DNA from 2 places in the Agromyces sp. CF514 genome. Region 2 is predicted to be linked to the other one. Evidence: riboswitches for the same ligand, from Rfam matches in the RefSeq annotation. Region 2 holds a riboswitch; the other holds the start of a gene.
What was found. Region 2 has a riboswitch for thiamine pyrophosphate ahead of thiM (hydroxyethylthiazole kinase). Riboswitches for the same ligand answer to the same signal wherever they lie in the genome.
Positions count from the first base shown of each region.

Region 1: another riboswitch for thiamine pyrophosphate. It lies ahead of BM342_RS09790 (ECF transporter S component); the one in region 2 lies ahead of thiM (hydroxyethylthiazole kinase).

Region 1 covers NZ_FOZD01000001.1:2,209,088-2,213,822, forward strand. The annotation lists gene gatB (Asp-tRNA(Asn)/Glu-tRNA(Gln) amidotransferase subunit GatB) at 1-252, shown strand, start outside; gene BM342_RS09775 (hypothetical protein) at 440-1,069, shown strand; gene BM342_RS09780 (DNA polymerase IV) at 1,158-2,504, shown strand; gene BM342_RS09785 (hypothetical protein) at 2,535-2,879, shown strand; TPP riboswitch at 2,904-3,015, shown strand; gene BM342_RS09790 (ECF transporter S component) at 3,051-3,698, shown strand; gene BM342_RS09795 (ABC transporter ATP-binding protein) at 3,705-4,735, shown strand, end outside.
Region 2 covers NZ_FOZD01000002.1:166,196-170,930, forward strand. The annotation lists gene BM342_RS13620 (bifunctional hydroxymethylpyrimidine kinase/phosphomethylpyrimidine kinase) at 1-126, opposite strand, end outside; gene thiE (thiamine phosphate synthase) at 234-932, opposite strand; gene thiM (hydroxyethylthiazole kinase) at 929-1,903, opposite strand; TPP riboswitch at 1,893-2,004, opposite strand; gene BM342_RS13635 (GlxA family transcriptional regulator) at 2,390-3,379, shown strand; gene BM342_RS13640 (GNAT family N-acetyltransferase) at 3,514-4,533, shown strand.

The sequences.
Region 1 (4,735 bases), on a different contig from region 2:
ATGATCGCCGGCGAGGGCTCGCCGCAGCAGATCATCGACGCACGCGGACTCGCGGTCGTGTCCGACGACGGCGCGCTCATCGCAGCGATCGACGAGGCGCTCGCCTCGCAGCCCGACGTGCTCGAGAAGATCCGCGACGGCAAGGTGCAGGCGGCGGGCGCGGTCATCGGCGCGGTCATGAAGGCCATGCAGGGCAAGGCGGATGCCGCGCGCGTCCGCGAGCTCGTGCTCGAGCGGGCGACGGCCGAGTAGTCCCTCAGCCTCGGCTTCAGCCTCCATCGCGTTTCCGGGCGGTGCACCGACGGTCGTCGGTGCACCGCCCGTTCGCCGTCGGGCGTTCGGCACGGCACCGGCGCCCGTCGTCGGCGGCCTCACCTCACAGCCGGTTCATGGCCGTGCGCCGTACGCTGGTGCCCCCTGAGCGATTGGCGAGGACACCATGGGCTTTCTGGATCGACTGTTCGGCACCCCCGACCCCGAGGCATCGCGATCCGTGCCCAGGGTTCCGCAGGCACCGCGCGCGCAGTCCGATGACGAGCGCGCGATCGAGCGCTACCGATACCTGCTCCGCACTGCGCCGCCCGAGTCGATCGAGGCCGTGCACGCCGAGGCGTTCGCCAAGCTCACGCCCGACCAGCGCGCGCAGGTCTTCCGGGCCCTGTCCGCCGAGGCTCCGGCTGGCGAGCGTCTCGTGTCCGACGAACCGTCGGCCCTTGCACGCGCCGCGACCCGCGCAGAGCTGCGCTCGCCCGGCACGATGGAGCGAACCTTCCGGGCGACGGATGCCGCGGGCGGGCGTGCCGCGTACGGAGGCCCGTCGTTCGGGTCGATGGTCGGCGGCTCGATGCTCGGCACGGTCGCGGGCGTCGTCGTCGGCTCGATGATCGCACAGGCCTTTCTGCCCGGCCCCGACTTCGGAGCCGACGTGGCCGGTGACGTCGGAACGGGTGGGAGCGACGCGGGCGCGACGACCGAGGCGTCCGCTGCAGACGGCGGGTACGGCGGGTACGGCGATCTCGGCGGTGACTTCGGCGGCGGTGACTTCGGCGGCGGCGACTTCGGTTTCTGACGCCGTCCCGGCCGGGCATCAGTCCATCAGTTCAGCGCCGCGGCCGACCTCGGGTTCCCGTGACGGTGGCAGCGGGTAGGGTCGCCACGTGAGCAAGCAGGACGGCTCGTCGAGGCAGGTCACCACAGGGCCGGTCGACGATTCGGCGACCCCGATCCTCCATGTCGACATGGACGCGTTCTTCGTTTCCGTCGAGCTGCTCTCGCGTCCCGAACTTCGTGGCAAGCCGGTCCTCGTGGGCGGCACGGCAGGCCGCGGCGTGGTCGCGGCTGCGAGCTACGAGGCGCGCAGGTACGGCGTCAACTCGGCCATGCCGATGTCGGTGGCCCTCCGGCGGTGCCCGAACGCGATCGTGCTGCGCGGCGACTACCCCTCGTACTCGAAGTACTCCAAGCGCGTCATGCAGATCTTCGGCGAGATCACGCCGCTCGTCGAGCCGCTGTCGATCGACGAGGCCTTCCTCGATGTCTCCGGCGCGCGTCGCCTGCACGGCACGCCGGCCGAGATCGCGTGGACCATCCGCGAGCGCGTCCAGGCCGAGACCGGGCTCACCTGCTCCATCGGCGTCGCCGCCACGAAGTACGTCGCGAAGGTGGCGTCCAGCCGCGCCAAGCCCGACGGCATGCTCGTCGTGCCGGCGCACGAGACCGTCGCGTTCCTGCATCCGCTGCCGGTCTCGGCGCTCTGGGGCGTGGGCCGGGTGACCGAGGAGTCCCTGCTGCGGTTGGGCCTCCGCACGGTCGGCGACGTCGCCGCGATGCCGCCCGGGGCGCTCGAACGTGCGGTCGGGCCGGCGCTCGCGGCGAGGCTCGCGCATCTCGCGCGCGGCGAGGACCCGCGTGCCGTGCACACGTCCCGGGTCGAGAAGAGCATCGGGCACGAGCAGACCTTCGGACACGACCTCGTCGACCCCGTCGAGATCAGGCGAGAACTGCTGCAGCTCTCGGGCAACGTGGCGGTCCGCCTGCGCAAGGCGGGCCTCGTCGCGCGCACCGTGTCGCTCAAGCTCAGGTACGGCGACTTCCGCACCCTCACCCGTTCGCGCACGCTCGCCGAGCCGACCGATGTCGCACGGCGCATCTACGACGAGGCATCCGAAGCCCTCGAAGGGCTCGTCGGCGACGGCGAACGGGTGCGCCTCATCGGCGTGCGCGCCGAGAACCTGCGCGAGTCGGGGTCGGGCGCCATGCTCTGGGACCCCGACGAGGAGTGGCGCGATGCCGAGCGCACGATCGACGAGGTCTCTGCGAAGTTCGGGCGCGGAGCGGTGCGGCCGGCATCGCTCGTGCAGCGCGAGCGCGAGCAGCGGTCGCGCCGTGAGGCGAGAGCCCGGAACGACGCCGATGAGCAGAGCGCAGGAGGCGACGGTCGCAGCCGCGGGTCCGGCGACGGCGAGGCGCCGTTCGACCCGACAGCCGCAGGCTGGGGCTGGTAGCCCGCGCGCCGCACGGGTAGCGTGGCCGACATGGCTGAACTCGTACTGGACTTGGCAGAGCGCGTCGCGGGCGTCGGGGTGAAGACCGCATACGGCGACAAGATCGAGATCGACGGCGTCGAGGTGGTGCCCGTGGCCCTCGGCTACTACGGGTTCGGAGGCGGAATCGGCAGCGGCGACGCGACGTCCAACTTCACCGGCAGCGGCAGTGGCGGCGGAGGCGGCGGCCTTTCGGTTCCGCTCGGCGCCTATGTGGGCGAGGGCGGGCGCGTGAAGTTCGAGGCGAACCTCATCGGCCTCGTGCTGGTCGCCACGCCGTTCGTGTTCGTCGTCGGCCACGCCCTCAAATCGGTGATCCGCGCACTGAAGCGCTGAGCGACCCCGCCGGCGTGTACGCTGGTGCACGAACACGGGAGTCCGGTGAGCCGGGCTGAGAGGAAGGTTCTCAACCTTCGACCGTCGAACCTGATCTGGATCATGCCAGCGCAGGGAGGCATCCACATCTCAACATCCCGTGCCGCTTTCCTCCGACGAAAGGGCACGCCAGTGCACAACATCTCCGCCGAATCCGCCACCAACGTCGCGGCATCCGGAACCTCGGTCACGAACTCGCCGCGTCTGCGCTGGCGGGTCGTCGACATCGTCGTCGCGAGCGTCGTCGGCGTGGCCGTCGGCGTCGTCTTCTGGGCCTGGGGGGTGGTGTGGGGGCCGATCTCGGCGCCGATCGAGGCGCTGCTCCCGGGCCTCCAGGCTGCACCCGCCGCGCTGTGGGTCGTCGCCGGCGTGCTCGGCGGCCTCATCATCCGCAAGCCCGGCGCCGCGCTCTACACCGAGCTGGTCGCTGCGGTCGTCTCGGCGCTCATCGGCAGCCAGTGGGGCGGCCTCCTCACGATCGAGGCCGGTCTCGTGCAGGGCCTCGGCGCGGAACTGGTCTTCGCGATCTTCCTCTACCGCAATTGGCGGTTGCCGGTCGCGCTCCTCGCGGGCGCGGGCGCCGGTCTCGCGATGGCGATCAACGACCTCGTGCTCTGGTACGCGGGCGCGGCTCCCGCCTTCGCCACGATCTACACGATCTCCGCAGTCGTCGGCGGCGCGCTCATCGCAGGCGGGCTCTCGTGGCTCGCGGTGCGCGGGCTCGCGCGGGCCGGTGCCCTCGACCGATTCGCGGCCGGGCGCGAGCTCCGGGAGGTCTGAACCGTCGTGTTCGGCGAATTCTCCTCGCCGGCCGCCGCAGTCCGTGCGCGCGACTGGGGATGGCGCCACGGCGGTCGGCGCCGCCCCGCCGTCAGCGGTCTCGACCTCGACATCGAGCCCGGCGAACGGGTGCTGCTGCTCGGCGCCTCGGGTGCGGGCAAGTCCACCCTGCTGCACGGCCTGGCAGGTGTGCTCGGCGGCGACGACGACGGCGAGACGCTCGGCGAGCTGCTCGTCGACGGTCGGCATCCGGCCTCGGCGCGCGGTCGTTCCGGGCTCGTGCTGCAGGACCCCGACTCGCAGATCGTGATGGCCCGCGTCGGCGACGACGTCGCGTTCGGCCTCGAGAACCTCGGGGTCGCACGCGAGCTCATCTGGCCTCGGGTGCGCGCCGCACTCGACGCCGTCGGCCTGCGCCTGCCGCTCGAGCATGCGACGGCCGAGCTCTCGGGCGGGCAGCGCCAGCGGCTCGCACTCGCGGGCGTGCTGGCCATGCGGCCGGGCCTGATCCTGCTCGACGAGCCGACGGCGAACCTCGACCCCGACGGCGTGCGCGAGGTGCGCGACGCCGTCGCATCCGTGGCCTCGGCGACCGGCGCCACGCTCGTCGTCGTCGAGCATCGGGTCGCGACGTGGCTCCCCGTCGTCGACCGCGTCGTGGTGCTCGGGGCCGATGGCGGGGTGCTGGCAGACGGGTCGCCCGGCGCCGTGCTCTCGGAGCGTGCCGCAGAACTGCGGTCGGCCGGCGTGTGGCTGCCGGACGAGGTGCCGTGGCGTGCACCCGCGCCGACCGGCAGCGCGCGGCATCCGTTGCTCGAGGCTGCGGGCCTCGACATCGCACGTACGCCGCAGGTGCCTGTGCAGCGCGGGCTCGACCTGCGCGTCGACGCCGGCCGCGTGCTCGCGATCGCGGGTCCGAACGGCGCCGGGAAGTCGACGCTCGCGCTCACGCTCGCCGGCCTGCTGCCCCCGATCGGCGGCAGCCTCGAGGCGACCGACCTGCTCGCGCAGGGGCTTCGCCCCGAACCCGCGAGGTG
Region 2 (4,735 bases):
CTGCGCGGTCAACGCGGTGATCGCCGACATGCCGTAGCCGCCGATCGCTGCGATCGACTTCAGGTCGGCCTGCACGCCGGCGCCGCCCGACGGGTCGCTGCCCGCGATGCTGAGAACGCGGGGCACCCGCCGGGTCGGCGCGCTGGAATCCCGGTGCCGTGCCGGGTTCGCGGCCGTGCGGGACTCCGGCGAGAGAACGGGATTCTCCCGCGGGACGGCCGACGCTCCCGCGATCATCGGGCACCCCACGCGGCGACGAAGGCAGCGGCCGCATCGCGCGGTGAGGGTGCGGCGCAGATCGCCGACACCACGGCGACGCCCGCCGCCCCCGACTCACGGAGTGCCGCGACATCCGCCAGCGTGATGCCGCCGATCGCGACGCAGGGCAGCTCGGCGTCGGCGGCGAACCGTGCGAACCCGTCGACGCCGATCGCCGGCGGATGGTCGGCCTTCGTCGTCGTGGGGCGGATCACGCCGACGCCGAGGTAGTCGACCTCGCGACGCGCCTGACGTCGGAGCCTCGCGAGATGCTCGGGCGAGTTGGCGGTGAGGCCGATGATCGCGTCGTCGCCGAGCAGGTCGCGGGCGGCGGATGCCGCGGCGTCGCCCTGTCCGACGTGCACGCCGTCGACCGGCAGGCCCCGCTCGCGTGCGGCGAGCGCGACGTCGACGCGGTCGTTCACGAGCAGCGCGGCCCGCCCGTCGATCGCGGCGGAGAGCGCCTCGAGCTGACGCAGCAGGTCGTCGATGGAGGCCGCCTTGTCGCGCAGCTGCACCGCGCGCACGCCGCCGTCGACCGCCTCCGCGACGACCGACGCGACGCCGCGCGGGCCGCAGAGCGCGGCATCCGTCACGAGGTAGACCGACAGGTCGAGGGACCGACGGGCCCCGTCGGCAGCGCGACCGGTCGTCGATGTCGGGTGCGCGCTCATGCGTTCACCGGCTCGGAGGCGAGGTCGACGGATGCCGCGGCATCCGTCACCGTGATGCTCGCCCGCGCGAGCACCTGGTCGGGCGTGACGAGCGCGAGCGCGTCGAGGAACGCCGGGGCGAACGAGCCCGGACCGGCGGAACGCGCCGCGGCGAGCTCGGCGGCGACCGTGTAGACGACGGTCGCCGCGACGGTCGCGACGAAGGGGTCGGCGAGCAGGGCGTCGTCGGCTCCCGGTCGCGCGGCGTCGGCCGTGCCGGCCGTGCCCGTCGAGCCGGATGCTCCGGGCTGGGCCGATGCATCGGCCGCGCCGCGGCTCGCGGCCAGGAAGGCGGCCGTCACAGCCCCGAGCGCGCAGCCGCCGCCCGTGATGCGGGTGAGCAGGGCGTCGCCGTTCGCGATGCGCGCCGTGCGGTGCCCGTCGGTGATGAGGTCGACCGGGCCGGACACCGCGACGACCGAGCCGTGCGCGAGGGCGAGCGAGGTCGCGGCGTCGGCCGCGGCATCCGTGCTGTCGGCGGCGTCGACCCCGCGCCCGCCGGCCCCGGCACCCGCCAGCGCGATGATCTCGCTCGCGTTGCCGCGGATCGCGGTCGGTCCGGCTGCCACGAGCTCGTGCGCGAGCGCCGTGCGCACGGGCAGTGCGCCGATCGCGACCGGGTCGAGCACCCAGGGCGTGCCGGCGACGGATGCCGCGGCCACCGCCTCGCGCGCGGCGTCGCGCTGCTCCTCGGCGGGCGTGCCGAGGTTCACGAGCAGGCCGCCCGCGATGCCGGCGAACATTCCGGACTCCTCGCGGATGTCGACCATCGCGGGCGCCGCGCCGATCGCGAGCAGTGCGTTCGCGGTGAAGTTGGTGACTACGGCGTTCGTGATGCAGTGCACGAGCGGCGGATGCTCGCGCAACCGGTCGAGCAGGGCGGCGCTCGCCGTGGTGAGGTGGGCAGGGTCGATACGCAGACGTTCGCTCACGCGACATCCCTTCGCTAGTCCGAACTAGATCAGGTTCGACGGGTGTGTTCTCAGCCGCGCTCGCCCCGGTCGGAGCAGGTGCGGCACCCCGTGTCACTGCCCGCCAGCCTAGCCCCGGCCGCGGTGCACGGGGCACGGGGCCGGTCGCCGACGGTCGTGCCGCGTGGCACCCCAGTTCGGGGTGCGCCTTCGGTCGGGGTCTGGTGGTTCGGTGCGCCTCGGGCTAGCTTGCTCGGAACGACCCGCCGGGTGGGCGGTCCGTCGCCGGACGATCTCCGAATGCGCCGGGCTGCACCGTGACGTTCCTCCACGGGCCCGGCGGGTCCGTCACGTCCTCCGCGCGCCATCTCTCACACCGCCGCGCGGACGCAGAAGGTCGCGATGCGAGCGTGGAAGCGACCATATGGGTCCGCGCGATGGCGTGCGATCGGCGGATGCCGCGCCGCGGCGTGGCGAGGAAGTTGCGGGCAGTGGCAGGCTGGCCGTATGAACGCGCAAGCCGACGCCGATCGCACCATGCGGGCCAAGCGCCCGCACCGAGTCGCGGTGCTCGTGCTCGAGGGCGCGAAGCCGCTCGACGTCGGCATCCCGGCGCAGATCTTCACGACCCGCGCGTCGATGCCGTACGAGGTGCGCGTGTGTGGCGCGGCGCCCGGGCCGGTGACCGGCGGTGACGGGCTCTCGTACCACGTGGCCGACGGGCTCGAGGCGTTCGAGTGGGCCGAGACGATCTTCATCCCGGGATACCGGCATCCGGATGTCGAGCCGCCGCCGGCCGCGGTCGTCGAAGCACTCCGGGCCGCGTACGAGCGCGGTGCGCGGCTCGCCGCGATCTCGACGGGGGCGTTCGCGCTCGCGGCCACCGGGCTGCTCGACGGACGCCGCGCCACGACGCACTGGCACTACACGAAGGCGCTCGCCACGCGGCATCCGCTCGTGCAGGTCGACGAGAACGTGCTGTTCGTCGACGAGGGCCGCGTGCTGACCTCGGCGGGTGCGGCGTCCGGCATCGACCTCTGCCTGCACCTCGTGCGCCGCGACCACGGCGTCGCGCTGTCGAACCACGTCGCCCGCAGGCTCGTGGCGGCGCCGTACCGCAGCGGCGGCCAGGCGCAGTACGTGCCGCGTGCGCTGCCCGACGACCTCGGCGAGCTGTTCGCCGCGACGAGGCACTGGGCGCTCGAACGCATCGAGGAGCCCCTGACGCTCGCCGACCTGGCGCGCAACGCGAACGTGTCGACCCGCACGTTCTCGCGTCGGTTCGTCGAGGACACCGGGTACACGCCCATGCAGTGGATCCTGCGGGCGCGCGTCGACCTCGCGCGCGAGCTGCTCGAGCGCACCGACCTCGGCGTCGAGCAGATCGCGGCGCGCGTCGGGCTCGGCACGGGCGCGAACCTGCGACTGCACTTCCACCGCGTGCTCGGCACGTCGCCGATCGAGTACCGCCACACGTTCCGCTCGCCGGTCGAGTAGGGGCCTGCCGCGGTCGGTCCGACGGGCCTCGAGCCGCTTCGCTCGTCGATGGACGGAACCCTCTTCCGCTCGCCATGCAGTGCTTACTAACATGTCAGTAAGTTTCTTGACGACGAGAGCCGGAGGCGCCCCGCATGGCAGCGATGCACATCGAGGAGTTCGCCGACGCGCACGCCTCCGACCTGGCCGACCTGCTGACCGAGTCGTTCGGCACGCCGATCGACGCCGAGGGACTCCTCGCCGCGTTGGCCGGGCTTCCGGCGCGCGATGGCATGACGGCCGACGCCGCCGGCCTCGCGACCGGCGAGGGCAGCCGCCACCTCATCGCGCGCGAGGCCCAGGGCGTGACGGCACGCGCCCTCGTCTGGCGCACGGGGCTGGCGCGACCGGGCGACGTCTTCAGCGACATCCGGGCGGCCGACGGCGAACGCGGCCGGGAGGCGCTCGCACTCGTGCTCGCCGACCAGGTGTCCTGGCTCGCGCTGGTGGGCGGTGCACGCCTGCGCACGACGGTCGACGACCACGAGCGCGATCGCCACGACCTCCTCATCGGGGCGGGATTCCGCGAGGAGGCGCATGTGGTCGCGGGCGAGCGCGCGCTCGCGCGCACGTCGGCGATCGGGGTGCCGGTGCCTGCGGCCCCGACCGTGCCGCCGCCGCACGGGGTCGAGCTCGACACCTACGACCGCATCGAGCGCGACGGCGATCCGCAGTGCATCCGGTACGTGCAGCGCGCCCTGCACGCCCTCGTCGTCGCGACGCTGGTCGACAATCCGGGCCACGTCGAAGCCGTCCCCGACTTCGACGACTGGCGTCGCGAGGTCTTCGATGCCGATGCGTTCCGCGCCGAGTGGCTGGTGCTCGCGTTCGAGGCGGATCGGCTCGTCGGCCTCAGCCACGCGGTGGCCGACGGCGACCCCGACCGGGCCTACCTGGAGTACACCGGCGTGGCCCGCGACATCCGCGGCCGTGGGATCGCGGCGGCGATGAAGTCCCGACTCGATCGCGAGCTCGTGGCCGACGGCGTGCGCATCCTCACGACGGAGTGGGCCGAGTCCAACGCGCCGATCGCGCATCTCAACGCTCGAGCCGGGTACGCCATCGTCGGCGGGCATCGCCGGCTCGTGCTCGACGTGCTGGCCCCGGCGTCCTGACGTCGAGGTCCTGACGTCGGTGCGGCCCCTGCGGAGGCGGGCGGAATCCCGGGCGATCCGAGCCGGCACGCCAACCGAATTGTGGTTTGCTGCAACAAAAGACTTGCGCGCGGCGCGGGGCATCACGTACTCTCACTCTCACGTCGTCGAAGCGCTTCGAATCCGTCGAATCCTGACACCGCTCCGACGAACCGAGGGGTCC